3 regions of the Pseudomonas sp. IzPS59 genome follow, and region 1 is predicted to be linked to each of the others. Evidence: riboswitches for the same ligand, from Rfam matches in the RefSeq annotation. Region 1 holds a riboswitch; each other region holds the start of a gene.

Region 1 (5,328 bases):
GCCCGGCAACTCAGGTGGCAGGCCCATTGTCGGCGCGAGCACGAACGTCGCGTAACCCGCCAGACCCCAGAGCAGACCTTGCGAGGTTTTGGTCGGCGCACGCAGGGTGTACAGGCCCGCCAGCATCAGGGCGAGACCTACGGCTACGACCAGGTTGCCGCCGGTGGTGGAAACCACACGCTGCCAGCCGTTTTCCGGCTCCCAGGCTTCGGCATCGTGGGTGTGGGCAGCGGTGCCGGCGGCGTGTTCGTGAACTTCGGCCACCGGCTCGGCCTTCTCGTAGGTTTCGGCCTGAAGAATCAGCGGCGAAACCCAGAAGCTTTGCAGCAAGGTCAGCAGCAGGGCGGCCAGAAGGCCGGTGAAACCTGCGGTCTGCGCAATACGCTTGATCATGTCGTCAGGTCTCAGTGGCACGGGAACGCGGCGCTGTGGCGGGTATCGTGCGCGGCGTTGTGCACCGCTTCGATGTGCGAGAAACCGGCGAAGTAGACCAGGCTTGCGCCCAGGATCGACGCGAAGATCGCAGCGGTCAGGCGTTGGCTCAGGGTGGTGGTGCTGGAGATTTTGTCCGTGTTGCTGCCGGTGCTGCTGATGATCGACATGGCGCTTCCCTCTGGAGTGTCAGCGGGTGAATGGAGCGCATGAAAACCCCTGCGAGTCGGGCACGCAGAGGTTCGAACAGCGCCCGCCCACCGCGGGTTTGTTATGTTCAGTGACGCAAGATGCGCACTGTGCGTTGCAGGCCGGTCTCCGGGCTCACGAGGGGTTGGCGCCAGGCCGACCTGCAAGCGTCACCTTCCCATGCCCGTGGGCACAGTGGATCTGACGCTCTCTCGCTTACCGTTGCGGGGGCAGCACCGGACTGACATGGCTTTAGAGTAAAGCACATGATTCACCGGTTTCCCGTTTCACCCTGTGAAGGGCACCCGTAACAAGTTGTGTAGGAGACCATGGGCTGGGGTTTTTAGTCAATTGAATGGGGTGAGGTGTGTTTGGATAGGGGGGGCATATCCGTTGCTTCGGGAGCTGCCGCTGGCGGTTTCGCTCTTACAGCGAGTCACTTTTTCCAAACGCCGAAAAAGTAACCAAAAAGGCTTCCCCCGGCGTACGGCACTTCGCTTAGGCTCAGTGTTCCCTCGCTACGGTGTCCATCAGGGGGCATCGCCTACGGTTTGCTTCGCTGCACCTCCTCTCGATGTATGCGGCTTCGCCGCACGGCGCTGCGCGCCTACCCCCTGATGAACACCTCCGCTCGGCCTGCCGAAGGGGCAAAAAATCAAAAGCCAAAGCCAAAGCCAAAGCCAAAGCCAAAGCCAAAGCCAAAGCCAAAGCCAAAGCCAAAGCCAGATCAAGAGCCCCTCACCACTAACCACGATGAGCGTTAGCTCAAGTACCGCTTTTGATCGCAAGGTCCGTCGGTAGGCTGAGTGGAGGGATTGATCCGGGGGTGGGAGCGCAGCGACCGTTTGGCGAAGCCAAACACATCGAGAGGAGGTGCAGCGAAGCAAACCGTAGGCGATGCGCCCGGATCGATCCCGGAGCGAAGGAACCCGAGCCACAGCGAGGGCCGTACGTCAGGGCGCAGACCTTTTGGTTACTTTTGGGGCGTTTGCCAAAAGTGACCCGCCGTAAGGGCGGAACCCTAAGTGGCCACAACCGCAGCAACGGATATGCCCACAAAACCAACCTCCCATTGACCCATCACGAACCCATGCGTAGCCTTGCGCTTTCGAGGTTCTTCGGCCCACGCCGAAGCTAAGAAGGGAACGCGGTCCAAGCCGCGGCTGCCCCCGCAACTGTGAACGGTGCTGTTCGCTGCCACGCCACTGCCAGCTCAATCCAGAGCCAGCGGGAAGGCGCAGCGAATACCGGGCCAAGGCCCGAACACCGTCAGCCAGGAGACCTGCCTCGTCACAGATTCTCACTTTCAACCGGGCGGGGTGATCCGGTGGCGAACTCTCCAGGCACGCACCCGCGTTGCCGGTCTCGTCCCGTATGCCCGCCACCTTGCCAAAGGGCATCCGATGAAAACACTGGCCAAACTCCCCGTCACCATCGTCACCGGTTTCCTCGGCTCGGGCAAAACCACCTTGCTGCGGCACATGCTCGACAACGCTCAGGGCCGCCGCATCGCGGTGATCGTCAACGAATTTGGCGAACTGGGCATCGACGGTGAAATCCTCAAGCAGTGCACCATCGGCTGCACCGAAGAGGAAGCCACCGGTCGCGTCTACGAACTGGCCAACGGCTGCCTGTGCTGCACCGTTCAGGAAGAGTTCTTCCCGGTGATGCGCGAACTGGTGGCCCGTCGCGGCGACCTCGACCACATCCTGATCGAAACCTCGGGCCTGGCCCTGCCAAAACCGCTGGTGCAAGCCTTCCAGTGGCCGGAAATCCGCAGCGCCTGCACCGTTGACGCAGTGATCACCGTGGTCGACAGCCCGGCCGTGGCCGCCGGCACCTTCGCCGCGTTCCCGGATCAGGTCGATGCCCAGCGCAAACTCGACCCGAACCTGGACCACGAATCACCGCTGCACGAACTGTTCGCCGACCAACTGGCCAGTGCCGACCTGGTGATTCTCAACAAGGCCGACCAGACCAGCCCTGAAGACCTCGCGCGCGTACGCCTGGAAGTCGCGGAAGAACTGCCGCCAGCCGTAAAAATCATCGAAGCCAGCAACGGTCGTCTGCCGCTGGACGTGCTGATCGGCCTCGGCGCGGGTTCCGAAGAACACATCGACAGCCGCCACAGCCATCACGATCACCACCACGGTGAAGGCGATGACGACCATGACGACCACGATCACGACGCCTTCGACTCGATCTCCATCGAACTGCCGCAAGCCGACGAAAGCCTGCTGCTCGATGCGCTGACGCAACTGGTGGTCCAGCACGGCATCCTGCGGGTCAAAGGCTTCGCGGCGATCCCGAACAAGCCGATGCGTCTGCTGATCCAGGGCGTGGGCACGCGTTTCGACAAGCACTTCGACCGTCAGTGGGGCGCCGACGAAGCGCGTATCACTCGTCTGGTGTTGATCGGTCAGGAACTGGACGCTGCCCAGCTCGAAGCGCAACTGCGCGCCGCGCTCAGCGTTTAAGCCATGCACCTGCTCAGGACCCAGCCCGGCGGTTTCGTGTCGGATGACAACATTGCCGACCTTGGACAAACCCCCGCCGAGCTGGTGATCCTGTGCAGCGGCGATTCCAGCCTCGCGCTGCTCGCCGAAGCGGCGCAGCAACTGCCCGAGGATTACCCAAGTGTGCGGCTGGCCAACCCGATGCAGGTGCAGAACCATGCGTCGGTCGACCTGTACGTCGATGAAGTGTTGCGCCACGCCAAGGTCATTCTGATTTCGCTGCACGGCGGCATCGCTTATTGGCGTTATGGCGTCGAACGGCTGGTCGAATTGTCCGAGCGTGGCGTGCAGGTGATTCTGGTGCCGGGCGATGATCGGCCCGACCCGGAGCTCAGCGACTTGAGCACCGTGGGCGCCGAGGATCGCGACCGGCTCTGGCAGTTTCTGCGTCAGGGCGGCATGGGCAATGCGCTGGATTTCTTCCGCTGTCTGGCCAACCGCTGGCTGGCGCGGGATTACGTGTGGGGCGAGCCGCAAACGCTGCCGCGCACGGCGATTTACCACCCGAACATAAACACCGCCGCACTGGCAGACTGGCAAGCCGATTGGCTACCCGGTCAACCGGTCGCGGCGGTGTTGTTTTATCGCTCGCATTTGCAAGCGGCGAATACGGCGTTTATCGACGTGTTCTGCCAACGGTTGCAGGCTGCCGGACTCAATCCGCTGCCGGTGGCCGTGGCCAGTCTGAAAGAGCCCGGCTGCCTTTCGGTGGTCGAGGACTGGCTGGATGAAGTCGAAGCCTCGGTGATCCTGAACACCACCGGATTTGCTCAATCCAGCCCGGAAGCGCCGCATCTGCGGCCATTCCGTCGCAACATTCCGGTGATCCAGGCGATCTGCGCCCAGGACAACGAGCCCGGTTGGCGCGACAGCGAGCAGGGCCTCGGTCCGCGGGATCTGGCGATGCACATTGCCTTGCCGGAGCTGGACGGGCGGATCATCAGTCGGCCGATCAGCTTCAAGGATCTGGCGTGGCACAGCGAGCGCAGTCAGTCCGACGTGGTGTGTTATCGGGCGCAGCCGGAGCGCATGGATTTTGTGGCTGAACTGGCGCGACGCTGGGTCGATCTGGCGCGGGTGCCGAACGCTGAAAAACGTATCGCGCTGATCCTCGCCAACTACCCGACCCGGGACGGACGCATCGGCAACGGCGTCGGCCTCGACACGCCAGCCGCCGCGCTGAACATCCTGCGGGCATTTCAGGCTGAAGGTTATCCATTGCCGGCCGAACTGCCGGATAGCGGCACCGAGCTGATCCGGCAACTGCTCGGTGGCGTCAGCAACGACCTCGACACCCTCGATCAGCGACCATGCCAGCAGAGCCTGGCGATGAACGATTACCTGACGATGTTCAACGCACTGCCCGAAGCCAATCGCACGGCGGTGCTGGAGCGTTGGGGTTCGCCGCACAACGATCCGATGTGCCGTGGCGGGCGGATGATGATCGCCGGCCTGCGTTTCGGCCTGACCTTCGTCGGCATTCAACCGGCACGGGGTTATCAGGTTGACCCGAGCGCGGTGTATCACGACCCGGATCTGGTGCCGCCGCACGCGTATCTCGCGTTTTATTTCTGGCTGCGCCAGACCTACGGCGCCCACGGCGTGATCCACGTCGGCAAGCACGGCAACCTCGAATGGCTGCCGGGCAAAGGCGTGGGCCTGTCGGAGAATTGCTGGCCGGATGCGTTGCTCGGGCCGCTGCCGAACATCTATCCGTTTATCGTCAACGATCCGGGCGAGGGCGCCCAGGCCAAGCGTCGCACCCAGGCTGTGATCATCGACCACTTGATGCCGCCGCTGACCCGCGCCGAAACCTATGGCCCGCTGCGCAATCTGGAATTGCTCGCCGACGAATATTACGAAGCACAGTTGCTCGATCCGCGCCGCGCCCGTGAATTGCAGCGGGACATTCTGCAACTGGTGCGTGACACGCAGATCGATCGCGAACTGCAACTCGACGAAGCTCTCGACAGCGATGCCGACGCGGCGATCTGGTTGCCGCGTCTGGATACCTATCTGTGTGATCTGAAGGAATCGCAGATTCGCGATGGCTTGCACATTTTTGGCGAGTCACCGAGCGGACGGCTGCGCATCGACACCTTGCTGGCGCTTCTGCGGATTCCCCGTGGCGATGGCAAGGGTGCGCAATCGAGCCTGTTGCGGGCGTTGGCCAAGGCGTTCCAGTTGGGGT
Region 2 (5,328 bases), 620 kb from region 1:
CTGATGCGGGGAGCGGCCAACAAACGGCAAAGCGCCGCGAGGGAACCTGTCCCTCGCGGCGCTCGGATTTCAGCGGCGACGGGCGTCGAGGCTGAAGCGACCGGCACCGAAGGCCACGACTTGCAGCAGGCCGCCGGCCATGGCGATGTTCTTGAAGAAGTGGATGAACTGGTTCTGGTCAGCCAGCGCATTGTGGAAGGCCAGTGCGGTGACCACGCTGAATGCGGCCAGCACAGCGGCGACGGTGCGGGTGCGGTAGCCGGCGATCAGCGCCAGGCCGCCACCGATTTCGACGATGATTGCCAGCGCCAACGCCACTTGCGGCAGCGGCAGCCCTACCGAGCCGATGTAGCCGATCATCATGGCCGGCGCGGCGAGTTTGGAGAAACCGGAGAGGATGAAAATCACGCTGAGCAAGACGCGACCGATCAAGGCGGCCGAGGCTTGTTTGGTGTCGGAAGCGTTCTGTACAGAAGTTGCTTGAGCGATGTTTGCAGAAGTAGCCATGGGAGAATTTCCTTCAATGGGGTCCGGTTCGACTTGAACCGTCCGGATGAAGAAATGTTGCGCCTCGACAGCTCATCTGAATAGCCGACTAATTTAGATCGTTACGTTCGAAAAAATAGGTAAGCTGTTCGCCCAGTAAAGGCCTCCATGGCGACTCGAGGACACCGACATGATCTCCGACCCAGGCACACCGACACTCGATCAATTGCGGGTCTTTCTGACCGTCGTGGAAGTCGGCAGCTTTGCCGCGGCAGCGCGCAAGCTTCACCGGGCGACTTCGGTGATCAGCTACTCGATTGCCAATCTTGAGATGCAACTGGGCGTCACCCTCTTCGACCGTGAAACCACCCGCAAGCCGCAACTCACCGACGCCGGCCGCACCGTGTTGGCAGAGGCCCGGACCATCGCCAACGGCGTGCATGGCTTGCGCGCCAAGGTAAAAGGCCTGCTGCAGGGACTGGAGGCCGAAGTGCATGTGGTACTCGACGTAATGCTACCGGCCGAGCGCGTGGTGGATGCGCTGAAATCCTTTCGCGAAGAATTCCCCACCGTTGCCCTGCATCTGCACATGGAAGCGCTTGGCGCCGTGACTGAACGGGTGATCAATCGCGGCGCGGTGGTTGGCGTCAGCGGGCCGATGAACGACGGCATCAACGGCATCGAAAGAATCGGCATCGGCAGCGTCGAGCTGATTCCGGTGGCGGCGCCGAATCATCCTTTGGCGATCGCCGAAGGCAATGTTCCGGGTGCCGGGCGCGAGCATACGCAACTGGTACTGTCGGATCGCTCGGTGCTGACCAAGGACAAGGATTTCGCCGTACTCAGCAACCGCACCTGGCGCCTGGCGGACCTGGGCGCCAAGCACATGCTGCTGCGCGAAGGCATCGGCTGGGGCAACATGCCCCGGCCGATGATCCAGGAAGACCTGGACAGCGGCCGACTGGTGCAACTGGACCTGCCGGAATACACCAGCGGGCAATACACCTTCGACGCCATCTACCGCACCGATGTGCCACCAGGCCCTGCGGCGCGGTGGTTGATCGAGCGTTTCGTTCAACAGAACACGCAAGAGGCTTGATCCGGCAAGTTGACGATCGCCCATCCGAGTGTTCAGATGCCGCCCTGTTTCAGGTGTCCCATGCCGCCGTGCATGGGGTGAAACGGGAAACCGGTGCGTTCGTTTCGAACCAGTCCGGTGCTGCCCCCGCAACGGTAGGCGCGTGATGCTTTCGACACACCACTGTGGCCAGACGGCCATGGGAAGGTGAAAGCGTCCAGACGCGCGAGCCCGGAGACCGGCCTGAAATGCTGTTTGGCAAACTCCTGCGGTGGGCGGGCATGGGCCGGTGTCGGCGTGTGCGCGATGCCTTCTCCTGCATGCTCTTCTGCGAAGATCCTTTCGAGAAGACGATGATCAAACCTTTCAACACTCCGGCTCCATCCCTGTTGCTTGGCTGTCTGTTCAGCCCCCTGCTGCTGGCGGACGACACGCCGCTTGAACTCACTCAGCAAATCGTTTCCGCGCCGTCCGTGGAGTCCACCACCGTCGCCGACATGGCGCAGTTCGGCAGCAAGGTCGAGATCGTCACCCGCGAGCAGATCGAACGCGCCGGCCCCAGCGCCGATGTCAGCCGCGTGATGCAGATGTTCATTCCCGGCCTGTACGTCGCGCCGAAAAACGGCCCGTTCGACTACGGCACCTATTCCCTGCTGGGCGGACGCAACGATGACACGCTGATCCTGCTCGACGGTGTGCGCCTGAACAATCGCCTATACGGCGGCCTGTACCTGGACACCCTGCCGGCCAACGCCATCGAACGCATCGAAGTGCTCAAGGGCGGGCAGAGTCTGCTGTTCGGCACCCAGGCCGTGTCCGGCGTGATCAACATCGTCACCCGCAGCCCGCAGAGCCGCAAAGCCTCCGGCGAAGTGAACATGGGCGTGGATACGTTCGGCGGCACCACCGAGGATGCGCGGGTCGAAAACATCTTCACCAACGGCTTCGGCGACCTGGGCCTGCTGGCCTACGTCAGCCATAACGTTTCGGACGGCTATCAGCCGTTTCGCAATCGCGACATCAAGAACGACAGCGAAAAGAAGCGCGCCTACGAAGTCACCACCTTCGGCGCCAAGGCGATTCAGTCCTTTGCCGATGACGCGCGCCTGGAACTGTTCTACCAATACGCCGACGCCAACCTCGACTTCGCTCGCCCGGTGGACAACCACAAGACCACCAACGACCGCATCCAGCAGATCGCCACGGCCACCTTCGAACAGAACGTCAACGAACGCCTTAGCTACTTCGTCAAAGGCCACATCAACGACTGGGACACCCGCTACACGCGCATCAACAACACCGCCGATGGCGGCACCCGAACCATCAACCACAACGACTACTGGGGCTTCACCGACTGGGGCGTGCAGGCCGAAGGCAAGGCCGAGTTGCCCGGCGGCCATGTGCTGGTGTTCGGCACGGACAACCAGTGGTTCAAGGGCCAGGACGATGTGTTGATCATCGACAATGACAAGGCTGAAGCCCACGCGTTCTACACCCAGTTGCGTCCGAAGATCGATGCCCTGCCCGACTGGCACCCGAGCATCGGTATCCGCCACGAAGCCATGAGCGGCGGCGACAGCGCCACGGTCGGCATGCTCACTTCGCTGTACGACCTCAATGAAAACTGGTCTGTTCGTGGCCAGTACGGCACGGCCTACAAACTGCCGAATGCCGAGCAACTGTTCGTCAACGAACCGGGCGATGAACTGGGCAACCGTAACCTGAAACCGGAGAAAAGCCGCAACGCCGAACTCGGCCTCGATTACAAAGGCTTGCTGATCGACCGTGAGTTCAGTGCCAGCGTCACCCTGTTCAAACGCAAGATCGATGACCTGATTACCCTTGATGACATCCACTGGGTCAACGGTCAGGGGCGGATCCAGATGCGTGGTTTCGAGGCGGACGCGAAACTGGCACTCAACGAGCAATGGAGCCTGCAGGCGGACATGACCCGTAACCTGACCGAATCCCGCGCGGGAGTGACGATCAACGACGTACCGAGCTTCTTCGCCCGTTCGCGCATCGGTTACGAGTCGGTTGACCGGATGTGGGGCGCCGGCGGTGCGATCCGCTATATCCGCGATGTGATCAGCTCGAAACAGGTCGAGTACGGCCACTACTCGGTGGTGGACGCCGACGCTTATCGCTATCTCGACGGTGCCCACCAACACCGGTTGAGCCTGCTGGTGGAAAACCTGTTCGACCGCGATTACGTCACCAGCCGCTCGAACAACGTCGACAACCTCGGACGGCCGTTCACCTCCGAAGTGCGCTACACGTACCGTTTCTGATGGCTGACATCATCACCACCGACGGCGTCGATTCGCACCCGGACTGGTCGCACGTTCCCGAGCATGCGCGCCACGTGTTCCTCTGCACCGGCCCGCGCTGCACCCAGCGCGGCGCCTTGCAGCTATGGAAAACCCTGCGCCGGCACTTGCTGGCCCATGACCGGATCGAGACACCGGGCGGGGTTTTGCTGACCCGCACGCACTGTCAGTTCCCGTGCAATCTGGGGCCGGTCATGACGGTGTATCCGGAGACCTGCTGGTATGGCGTACGCAGCCACGCCGATGCGCAGCGACTGGTCGAAGTGCATCTGGTGGGCGGTGAAGTGGTCGAGGATCTGCTGATCAAGGAGCGCTTGTGAGAAGGCTGTTCTTTCTGGCCGGTGCCCTGCTTTGCGCTTCTCCGGCTATGGCAGATGACTACCGCAATTGTGGCGAGACCTGGCACCTGCCGGCATCGCCACCGTCGCGGATTGTTGCGCTCAATCAGCATGCAGCCGATCTGGTCTTGGCGTTGGGCGCAGGCTCGGCGCTGGCGGGTGTGGCCTATCTGGATGATACCGGCGTGCCTCAGACCGAGTACTTCGGAGCGCCAGTGATTTCACACCTCTATCCTTCCAGCGAAGTGTTGTATGCGCAGAAACCGGATCTGGTGGTCGGTGGATTTGCGACGGCGTTCGGCAATGGCGTGACGTCACGCAGCGGACTGGGGCGCAACGGCGTGGCTTCGTATCTGCTGGAGTCGGCCTGCAACGGGCACTCGCGGGATTACTTTGAACACATTCGCAACGACCTCTTGACCCTCGGCGCCTTGCTGCACAAACAGCAACGCGCCACAGAGTTACGCAACGCATTGGACGCCGACCTGAACACTGCCAAGGCCTTAACGGGCTCGGGAAAACCGCGGTCCGTGTTCTATCTCGACAGCGAAGTCATAGGCCTGGACAGCGAAGGCGGACGCGGATTCGTCACCACATTGCTCGCCGCCGCCGGCGCGCGAAACCTGTTCGCCGACATCGACCAATACCGTGTGACCGTCAGCCGCGAAACCCTGCTCGCCAGTGACCCCGACGTGATCCTGCTGGCCGATGCGCAATGGTCGCCAGCCAGTCGCAAGCGTCAGTTGCTGATGCAGGATCCGGTGCTGTCGACCCTGCGAGCCGTGCGCGAGGGCCGGATGATCGATATTCCGTTTACGCATCTGTTGCCAACGCCAGGCAGTGGCCGGGTGGTGCTGGAGTTGGCACAGCAGCTCAGTGCCTCGGGATTTTAAATGGGGACAGATTTATTTTTTCTGCCTCCGGCAGAAAGGCGTTTGAGGAGATCCTGGTGAGAACCCCAACCGCCTGCCAATGATGGCGGCTTATGACGATTTTCAATGCGCGCAGCTTTCGGTACTCCCGATTCGCGTTTACCATACGCCCAACTCGTATTACCGCGGCTGCTGAACCCGGTATTCACGAGGAAAGAACATGA
Region 3 (5,328 bases), 1.6 Mb from region 1:
AAAATTGCCGAACGCCACCAGCGGATGCCAGCGTTTCGGTTCACCCAGCAGCGCGTCCAGCGCAACCGCGGCGACACTCAGCAACGCCACACTCATTGACTCACTCCCCAGAAATTTTCATACAGCAGCTCATTGAGCGGACGCGCCTGCGCCCACCCTTCGAGTACCAGCATCGGCGCCGGATAGAATTCCTTGACCGGCCCCAGACAAAGAACCGCCAGCGGCTTGGCCCCGGCCGGCAGTTGCAGCAGATCCGCCAGCGCCTGCGGTTCGAACAGCGACACCCAGCCCATGCCCAAGCCTTCGGCGCGCGCCGCCAGCCACAGGTTCTGGATCGCGCAGGACAATGAGGCCATGTCCATTTCCGGCAGCGTGCGGCGGCCGAAAATGTGCCGCTCGCGATCGTCCATCAAGGCTGCGACCAACACTTCCGCACAATCGTTGATGCCTTCGACCTTGAGCTTCATGAACTCGTCGCTGCGCTCGCCGAGGGCTTCGGCGGTGCGTACCCGTTCTTCTTCCACAAGATTCTGGATCTGTCCGCGCAAGGCGCGGTCGCTGATGCGGATGAAGCGCCACGGCTGCATCAGGCCGACGCTCGGCGCCTGATGCGCGGCTTCCAGCAAACGGCGCAGCAGTTCCGGCTCGACCGTGCCGCCGCTGAAGTGGCGCATGTCGCGGCGTTCGGCGATGGCGCGGTAGACCGCTGCGCGCTCGGTTTCAGTGAAGGCGTTGTCGGTCATGGCACCAACAGTGCGGCAATCGCCGACGGATTGGACGGAAAGTAAAAGTGCACGTACGAGGCAGTCATCCGCCCTTCCCGATACACCGCTTCGGCGCCGCGCCCGCCATTGGGGCTGTGGCCACGGGCAATCGGCGTCAGTTCGGTGGTGGTCAGGGAATGGTGATAGGTGTGGCCACGCAACAAGCCTTCCGGCAGTTCGACGGATTGCAGTGCCAAGGCTGCCAGACGCTTCTGCATCACCGCATCCCCCTTGAGCAAACCGACCAGTTCGGCGCGGGTGCCTTCGACATCGGTCAGCGAATCCAGCAGATAGAGCATGCCACCACATTCGGCGAGCAGCGGTTTACCGGCGGCGTGATGCGCGCGGATCGCTTTGAGCATGCCGGCGTTCTGCGACAAGGCAACGTGGTGCAATTCCGGATAACCGCCGGGCAGATACAGACTGTCAGCCTCAGGCAATTCAGTGTCGCGAATCGGCGAGAAGAAACTCAGCTCCGCACCCATCGCCCGCAACAGATCGAGACTGGCGCCATAGGTGAAGGCGAAAGCTTCGTCACGGGCGACGGCAATCCGCACGCCTTCGAGCAGCCTTTCGGTCTTCACGCTTTCCGGTGCGGCGAACTCCACGGCCGGTGGCAGCGCTACCTCGCAAGTGCCGGCCAGCGCTTCGGCGGCGGCGTCGAGACGTACATCGAGGTCATTGAGTTCGCTGGCCTGCACCAAGCCGAGATGGCGACTTGGCAGTTCGATCCCGGTTTCCCTGGACAACGCGCCATACCAGCGCAGACCTTCGGTGAGACTGCCTTCGAGCAATTGCGCATGACGCACCGTGCCGACACGATTGGCCAGCACCCCGGCGAACGGCAGATCAGACTGATAGCGCGCCAGGCCCAGCGCCAAGGCGCCAAAGGTCTGAGCCATGGCCGTGCCGTCGATCACGCCGAGTACCGGCACGCCGAAATGCCGCGCCAGATCGGCGCTCGATGGCGTGCCATCGAACAAGCCCATCACGCCTTCGATCAGGATGAGATCCGCTTCGGCAGCGGCTTCCCACAGCAGACGACGACTTTCCTGCTCGCCGACCATCCACATGTCCAGTTGATAGACCGGCGCACCGCTGGCGCGCTCGAGGATCATCGGGTCGAGAAAGTCCGGGCCGCACTTGAATACGCGGACCTTGCGGCCCTGATTGCGATGCAAGCGGGCCAGTGCAGCAGTAACGGTGGTCTTGCCCTGACCGGAAGCCGGCGCGGCGATCAGTACCGCCGGGCAGTGACGTGGTTGATTCAAAGTTCGACGCCTTTCTGCGCTTTGATGCCGGCCTGGAAGGCGTGCTTGATCATGCCCATTTCGGTGACGGTGTCGCCCATCTCGATCATTTCCGGCTTGGCGGCGCGACCGGTGACGATCACGTGCTGCATCGGCGGACGGGCCTGCAGATCGCTGAGCACCTGATCCAGATCGAGGTAACCGTGCTTGAGGGCGATGTTCAGTTCATCGAGCACCACCAGACCGATCGACGGATCACGCAGCAGTTCGCGGGACACTTCCCATGCAGCTTCGGCAGCGGCGATGTCGCGCTGGCGATCCTGGGTTTCCCAAGTGAAGCCCTCGCCCATCACATGAAAGCGTACCTGCTCCGGGAAGCGGCGGAAGAACAGCTCCTCCCCGGTGCTGTTGCGGCCCTTGATGAACTGCACCACGCCACACTGCATGCCGTGGCCCATGGCGCGGGCGAGCATGCCGAATGCCGAGCTGCTTTTGCCTTTGCCATTGCCGGTCAGCACCAGCACCAGGCCGCATTCGTCTGGCGAATTGGCGATGCGCTCGTCGATCACGGCTTTTTTGCGCTGCATGCGCGCCAGGTGGCGCTCGTCGCGTTCGGGGGAATCAGTCATGGGGGAGCTCTCCGTTGAGGCTGAATAACGGCGGGCAGGCACAAGAATAGACGGCAACAAGCCTGGCATCGCCCACCGTGATGCCGCTGGATGGATCAGGCCGGTCTCCGGGCTCATGAGCGGCGTTCGCCTGGCTGCGCGCCTTCCCGCTTTGCAGCAGTGGCATCCGACGCAGCTTTCACTCATTTACCGTTGCGGGGGCAGCGCCGGGATCGTGATGGCTCTTCGCTTGAAGACAATCCTCACCGGCTTCCCTGTTTCACTCTGTCGACAGCGGTCACAGAGCACCTGAAACAAGCCGCGAAGGTTAGAGGGTTGGGGGTGGAGCGTCAAATGAAGAGGGGGTCGTGCGGCAAATAACTGCCGTCGATCAATTATCTGACGCCAATCTTGTGCCACACTGTCAGCAGTGATATCAAAGAGCCATGCTTTTTGACTGCAGAGAGCACATCACAATAACAAGGGAGAGCACCATGCAAGGCATGATCATCAGCAATCCGCGGCTGGAATTCCTGCGCCCGGTGCTGGAGCGATGGTTTGACTGTATCGACCGCTACAACGCCGTGCGCGGCGACAACGACACACCCTACTGGCACGACGAAAAAGCCAACCTCGGCCTGTTGTCCGCCGCCGCATGGATGGCCGAACTGGTCACCCTGCGCGACACCGCCACCCGCAAACAGAACGAGGAAGGCGAGCGTAATGCCCGCGCCGACCTGTTCCTGGCCGGCGCCGAAGATCGCGCCTACATCCAGGCGACCCAGCGCTGGCCGCGCGTCAACAGCCTGAACCTGACTCAGGCCCTGGCCGATATCACCAGCGACGCCAAGCGCATCAGCTACGCCAGCGATCTCAAACTCGGCTGCCTGTTCGTCGCCCCACAGAAAGCCCAGCACAGCGCCAGCCCGGAAGAACTGCAGGACATGGTCGACGACCTGCAAAAGGAACACACCTGCGCCGTCGCCTGGTACTTCCCGTACGCCTACCGCAAATTGCGCAGCGAGGCCGGCAACTATCACCCCGGTATTGCCGTGCTGTTCAAGGAGGCACGCGGCTGAGGGGTTGAACCATCGGGCTCGTGTGCTTCTCTATGATTAGGAATGCATTCATAGGGAAGATCAGTAATGCGCAAGCCCCACCTCGTTTTCGTCATCGCACTCGCCGGAGGGCTCACCGCCTGTGGTGAATCCTCCAGCCTGCAAGTCTCGGACGGCACCGGCCCGTCCCCCAAACTGCCCGAACCGGACAAGACCCTGATCCCGACGGTGAACATCGCCCCGGCGATCGGCTGGCCGGCCGGCGCGAAACCGACGCCAGCGGCAGGCACTCTGGTGGCGGCGTTTGCCGAGAATCTCGATCACCCGCGCTGGCTCTACGTACTGCCCAACGGCGATGTGCTGGTGGCGGAAACCAATGCCCCGCCTAAACCGGACGACGGCAAAGGCATACGCGGCTGGGTGATGAAAAAAGTCATGGGCCGCGCCGGTGCCGGCGTACCAAGCCCGAACCGCATCACTCTGTTGCGTGATGCCGATCACGATGGCGTGGCCGAGACGCGCACAGTGTTTCTACAGAACCTGAATTCGCCGTTCGGCATGACCCTGGTCGGCAACGATCTTTACGTCGCCGACACCGACCGCCTGCTGCGCTTTCACTACGAACCCGGCGCAACGGAAATCAAGAGCCAGCCGATCAAGGTCGTGGATCTGCCGGGTGGCCCGCTCAACCATCACTGGACCAAAAACGTTATCGCCAGCAAGGACGGCAGCAAGCTGTACGTCACCGTCGGTTCGAACAGCAACGTCGGCGAAAACGGCCTGGATCAGGAAGAAGGTCGCGCGGCGATCTGGGAAGTCGATCGGGCGACCGGCAATCACCGGATCTTCGCCTCGGGCATCCGCAACCCCAACGGCCTGGCCTGGGAGCCGAAAAGCGGCGCACTTTGGACTGCGGTAAACGAGCGGGACGAGATCGGCAGCGATCTGGTGCCGGACTACATCACCTCGGTCAAGGATGGCGGTTTCTATGGCTGGCCGTTCAGCTATTACGGCCAGCACGTCGATGTCCGCGTCGAACCACAAAACCTGGACTTGGTGGCCAAGGCCATCGCTCCGGATTACGCCGTCGGCCCGCACACCGCCTCACTGGGCCTGACCTTTGCCGAGGGCAATACACTGCCGGCGCAATTCAAGGAAGGCGCATTCATCGGCCAGCATGGCTCGTGGAACCGTAAGCCACACAGTGGCTACAAGGTGATCTTCGTACCGTTCAGCGCCGGCAAGCCGAGCGGAACGCCTGTAGACGTACTGACAGGATTCCTCGACAAAGACGGAAACGCTTTGGGTCGCCCGGTTGGCGTGGTAATCGACCAGCAAGGTGGATTGCTGGTAGCGGACGATGTGGGGAACAAGGTGTGGCGGGTGTCGGCGGCCAAATAGCCCACGCCCTGAAACAAAAAAACCGTGGGAGCCAATGTGCTCCCACGGTTTTTTTATTGATACGCAGCTTTACGGGTTGTGCGCCAGATGCTCCGGCTGCAGAACGCGCTTGGCACTCAGATAGGCTTTCTGCCAATACGCTTTCGAAAGGCTGTCCAGCTTCACCGTACCGCCAGTGGCCGGAGCGTGAACGAAACGCCCTTCCCCGACATAAATTCCCGCATGACTGACCTGAGAGCCGCCATTG

Evidence for each region. A riboswitch is a leader RNA that binds a small molecule or an ion and turns the genes downstream of it on or off. The one in region 1 is predicted to bind cobalamin.
Region 2: it holds a riboswitch for cobalamin, as region 1 does, so the genes downstream of both, IF189_RS12685 (TonB-dependent receptor plug domain-containing protein) here and cobW (cobalamin biosynthesis protein CobW) in region 1, are expected to answer to the same signal.
Region 3: it holds a riboswitch for cobalamin, as region 1 does, so the genes downstream of both, cobO (cob(I)yrinic acid a,c-diamide adenosyltransferase) here and cobW (cobalamin biosynthesis protein CobW) in region 1, are expected to answer to the same signal.

Annotation. Positions count from the first base shown of each region.
Region 1 covers NZ_CP062251.1:3,456,968-3,462,295, reverse strand. The annotation lists gene IF189_RS15455 (CbtA family protein) at 1-393, opposite strand, end outside; gene IF189_RS15450 (CbtB domain-containing protein) at 405-602, opposite strand; cobalamin riboswitch at 724-945, opposite strand; cobalamin riboswitch at 1,716-1,926, shown strand; gene cobW (cobalamin biosynthesis protein CobW) at 2,025-3,098, shown strand; gene cobN (cobaltochelatase subunit CobN) at 3,102-5,328, shown strand, end outside.
Region 2 covers NZ_CP062251.1:2,835,501-2,840,828, reverse strand. The annotation lists gene IF189_RS12695 (DoxX family protein) at 70-507, opposite strand; gene IF189_RS12690 (LysR family transcriptional regulator) at 677-1,585, shown strand; cobalamin riboswitch at 1,620-1,826, shown strand; gene IF189_RS12685 (TonB-dependent receptor plug domain-containing protein) at 1,918-3,855, shown strand; gene IF189_RS12680 ((2Fe-2S) ferredoxin domain-containing protein) at 3,855-4,214, shown strand; gene IF189_RS12675 (ABC transporter substrate-binding protein) at 4,262-5,125, shown strand; gene IF189_RS12670 (hypothetical protein) at 5,325-5,328, shown strand, end outside.
Region 3 covers NZ_CP062251.1:1,877,044-1,882,371, reverse strand. The annotation lists gene cbiB (adenosylcobinamide-phosphate synthase CbiB) at 1-96, opposite strand, end outside; gene bluB (5,6-dimethylbenzimidazole synthase) at 93-743, opposite strand; gene IF189_RS08530 (cobyrinate a,c-diamide synthase) at 740-2,035, opposite strand; gene cobO (cob(I)yrinic acid a,c-diamide adenosyltransferase) at 2,032-2,643, opposite strand; cobalamin riboswitch at 2,724-2,950, opposite strand; gene IF189_RS08520 (hypothetical protein) at 3,117-3,701, shown strand; gene IF189_RS08515 (PQQ-dependent sugar dehydrogenase) at 3,768-5,081, shown strand; gene IF189_RS08510 (C40 family peptidase) at 5,151-5,328, opposite strand, start outside.